One region of the Paenibacillus sp. FSL R5-0345 genome, then DNA from elsewhere that is predicted to be linked to it. Evidence: riboswitches for the same ligand, from Rfam matches in the RefSeq annotation. Region 1 holds a riboswitch; the other holds the start of a gene.
What was found. A riboswitch is a leader RNA that binds a small molecule or an ion and turns the genes downstream of it on or off. The one in region 1 is predicted to bind cobalamin.
Positions count from the first base shown of each region.

Region 2: another riboswitch for cobalamin. It lies ahead of metE (5-methyltetrahydropteroyltriglutamate--homocysteine S-methyltransferase); the one in region 1 lies ahead of R50345_RS04250 (DUF4430 domain-containing protein).

Region 1 is NZ_CP009281.1:967,867-970,069, forward strand. Features, by position in the region: gene R50345_RS04245 (GAP1-N2 domain-containing protein) at 1-794, shown strand, start outside; cobalamin riboswitch at 916-1,116, shown strand; gene R50345_RS04250 (DUF4430 domain-containing protein) at 1,293-2,203, shown strand, end outside.
Region 2 is NZ_CP009281.1:4,799,580-4,801,782, reverse strand. Features, by position in the region: gene R50345_RS21360 (undecaprenyl-diphosphate phosphatase) at 1-661, shown strand, start outside; cobalamin riboswitch at 854-1,059, shown strand; gene metE (5-methyltetrahydropteroyltriglutamate--homocysteine S-methyltransferase) at 1,191-2,203, shown strand, end outside.

The DNA.
Region 1 (2,203 bases):
AAAGCTATGTCGCTACAGCTCGGCCTGCTCTACAAAATGTCTACAATGAGGCTCGCTCCCAGCTGGCTTCCCCGCTGGCGCGCTGGATCAGCCGCAGCCGATTTCGACTCCTGATCTCCGGTTCCATCACAGGCATTCTGGTGATTATCGCAATTATCGTGTTCAGTATGCTGCGTCCGGAAGATCGGAAGACGGCCCTGCCTGGGACAACCCCTGCACCGACACCTGTTCAGAGTGCAGGCAGTATGCTTCCTCCGGCTTCCGTATACCTGAAGGATCTAGGTACCGAAGGAGATAAAGGAAGCAGTGTATTGGTGTTCACGTTTGCCAACGCGGATGATTGTGTGCAATTTAATCCGACGGAGATTAGTTTAATGACTTCATCCGATGTAGTGGATAAGAGCTTTAAGGTTGCTGCTAGCACTGGGACTTGTTCAGTGCCGTCAACGGATGGAGACTTATCTGGCGATACGAACGCCGCTGATACGACTGCGGGGACGGCGGAAGGCGTAGATGCTACTAATACTGCAGACGAGGCCTCTCCATCTCCTACACCTTCCTCTGATGCAGAGGGCAGCACAGTTGTGCCGTCCGCGACAGCTATTACAGAAGGTGAGCAACCTTCCTATCAGGTGGAGGTTACTATGGAGCCGGGTGCGACAATCGTCGAGCATAGCATGATCAAGGCTGGTAGATTTACGTTGATCGTAGATCCCGCTCCAAAGGATACAACGGGTGTTAACTCAAGTGCTGAACCTTCAGCGACTGCAAGTCCGGAAGGAACAGCCGAATAAAGTAATTTCTGATCAGCAGGACGATACCGAAAGGTTTGGTTCTGCTGTTCTTTTTTTGTTGCTCATACAAAGCTTTTCTATAGACATGCTGTGTATTAATAGATATGATTATGAAAATAAGATAATACATATTGGAAAAGGTGCAGACTCCCCTAAATCAGAGTCTGCTTAAAAGGGAAGTCCGGTGTAAAATTCCGGCGCGGTCCCGCCACTGTAAATGCGGAGCGTCTCTTCTATGAACCACTGTCAGCAGTTAGGACGGGAAGGTGAAGAGCGGCAATGAAGCATTAGCCAGGAGACCTGCCTTTTTCGTGAGCGTTTCTATTCTTCGTGGGGTAAGAATGTGGAACATATACAGATAGACTGTGTGGTCGTAGAGGTTCACGCGCCCCAGCCTCGATTTGTTATCTTCCCGGGCCGCCCTTCATAGGGGCGGTCTTTATGTTGTGCGCTCTTATTTTGTGTAGTATCCATTCCTTTAAAGAAAGAGGCTGAACAATGAAGAAAATATTCTCCTCCAGGTTTTTTGTACTTGGACTGGCCGTATTCATGGTCATATCGATTCTTGGAACATCTCTTGCTCCGGCAGGAACCATCTTTGCGGAGGCGGGCGTTAGCTCCGGGCAGGAAGCATCTGGCGATTCTGCTGCTAATGTAGAACGGATTAATGTTGCGGATGCGACCTATACGGCTGCGGAATTTATTTTAAAGGGTGGCGTGCAGTCGGATTGGCAAGCGATTGGACTGGCTCAAGCGGGATACAAGCTGCCAGTAAGTTATCGAGCAGCTCTTGAGAAAAAGGTGAAAGATGCAGAGGGGAATTTCGCGAGCGTAACGGATTACGCGAGAATCGTACTCGCAGTAAGAGCAATAGGAGCCGATCCTACCAGCTTTGCTGGAAGCGGAACAAGTCCTGGCTATAACTTAATAGAGAAGATCTATAATCATGACAAAATCAGTGGACAGACGCTTAATAATCCGGTTTATGCTTTGCTCGCACTGGACTCAGGGAAATATAATATTCCTAAAGATGCTAAATGGACAACGGATAAGCTTCTTGCTGAGATTCTTTCCAAGCAAAATCAAGACGGTGGCTTTGCCTTAACTACAGGCGCCAGTGAGCCCGATATGACAGCAATAGCTTTGACCGCTCTATCGGCACATAAGAGTAATCCGGAAGCTTACACAGCAGGACTACAAGCCGTATCTTGGTTATCCAAAGCTCAGGATAGCCATGGAGGTTACGGAGATAGTGCTGAAAGTGCAGCACAAGCTATTCTAGGTCTCACATCCTTTGGTGTAGATCCAAGTGGGTTAGAATATACCAAGAATAAAGTGAGTTTGATCGGTAATCTACTGAGCTACCGTCTCGCTGACGGCAGCTTCGCTCATAGCCGTGGCGGAAGCAG
Region 2 (2,203 bases), 3.0 Mb from region 1:
TTTTAGAAATAGGTTCATTGAACTGTTGGGCTTAAAGCATTTCAGTCGTAAACAGTTGGACCCTGTAACTGAGGAACAACCACCGCTCGAAAAGGGTGGACATCTTAAGCTTACACAGGTACTTGTAGGTTTAGTTCCGGCAGGTGTGCTGGGCGTTCTGTTTAATGATTATATTGATGAGCATTTATTCTCTACATCTACCGTGTTAATCGGTCTAGTAGTTGGTGCGGTGTTAATGATTATTGCGGATCTATTTGGACCCAAGAAGATCCAAACAGAGAGTGTCGATCAGATTACATATAAGCAGGCACTAGGTGTTGGTCTTGTCCAATGCTTCTCGTTATGGCCAGGATTTTCACGTTCCGGGTCGACGATTTCCGGTGGTGTCCTTCTTGGTATGAGTCATCGTGCTGCTGCTGATTTCACATTTATTATGGCTGTTCCAATCATGGCAGGGGCCAGTCTCCTCTCACTGATGAAGAATTGGCAATATTTCACCATCGATGCCCTGCCGTTCTTCATTGCAGGCTTTATCAGTGCTTTTGTATTTGCGCTGTTATCGATGCGATTCTTCCTGAAATTGATCAACCGGATTAAGCTTTTACCATTTGCTATATACCGGATAATACTTGCCGCTGTAGTATATTTCGTGTTTTTCTAAATCCGTTATAAGGAATCGATATAACAGAAGCCCCCGTCATCTATTGCAGATGACGGGGGCTTTCACGTATGATGACATCAGATTAAGACACTCAGTTTATTAATTATAAGGATAAAGTAAAAGTTCACTTTACCCTTATATCTCTCGCATAAACGCTTACCGTCCATAAAAGGACGCCGAAGGCGTTTTAGCTTGATAATATCGGAGACAGGTGCTTGCCGGGAATTAGTAATTCGGTAGGCTTAATAGGGAAATTCGGTTCGAAGCCGATGCGGTCCCGCCACTGTAACGGAAGAGTCCATAGCAATATACGTCACTGGCAATTTACTACTGCTGGGAAGACTGCTAAGGATGCTGACACCGCTAGCCAGGAGACCTGCCTGTTTCAACAGCACTGCTTCACCTACGGAGGATAGGAAGGTGTTAGACGTGAACCATAGGTATATTATGGGCGTCTTTCCCTTTGACTTTTTTAGGGAAGGGCGCTCTTTTTAATAGGGATGTTATGGTTTCAAGCCAAAATAAGAAGATGGAGAAGGGGAGCTGTAAAGTGACGAACAAAGTAAAAGTAAGTAATCTTGGCTATCCAAGAATCGGAAAAAACCGCGAGTGGAAGAAAACGTTGGAAGCCTTCTGGGCAGGTAAAATAAATGAGGAAGAGTTCCGTACTGAAATGGCAGGCATTCAACTTCAGCATTTGAAGACTCAGCAGGAGGCAGGCATTGAGTTAATTCCGGTAAATGATTTTACATTCTACGATCATGTGTTGGATACGGCTGTAATGTTCGGGATCGTACCTCCGCGTTATGCGTATGATGGTGGCGACATTGGGCTTGATCTTTATTTTGCGATGGCTAGAGGGAACGCTGAGGCTACCGCCTGCGAGATGACGAAATGGTTCAACACGAACTATCACTATATCGTTCCAGAGATCGGTGCACAAACGCCGCGCCTGACGGAGAATAAACCACTGGAAGCATACCGTTTCGCCAAGTCTCAAGCGGGTATTGAGGGGAAACCTGTGGTTTTAGGCCTTTATACCTTCCTTAAGCTGTCAAAAGGTTTTGCATCTGCGGATATTGCGAAGATTGCCGCTCGGTTTCTTCCGGTTTACGTTCAGCTATTGCAGGAACTGAAGCAAGAAGGAGTAAGCTGGGTACAAATCGATGAACCAGCGATTGTTACAGGAATAAATGAATCAGAACTATCATTACTTAACTCGATTTACACAGAAATTGCTGAATCCGTGCCTGGATTAAATATTATTCTGCAGACTTACTTTGAAGCTGCTGAACCATTGGAGGCATTGTTCAAGCTTCCGGTACAAGGTTTAGGTCTTGATTTTGTCCATGATGGCGGAACGAATCTGGCATCGATTGAGCGCCTTGGCTGGCCTGAGGATAAGTGGCTGGGAGCGGGTATTATTGACGGACGCAACATCTGGCGCTCGGATCTGGATGCTAAGCTGCAGCTAATCGAGAAGCTGAGTGTACATGTACCACTTGATCGTCTTATTCTACAACCTTCTTGCAGCTTGCTGCA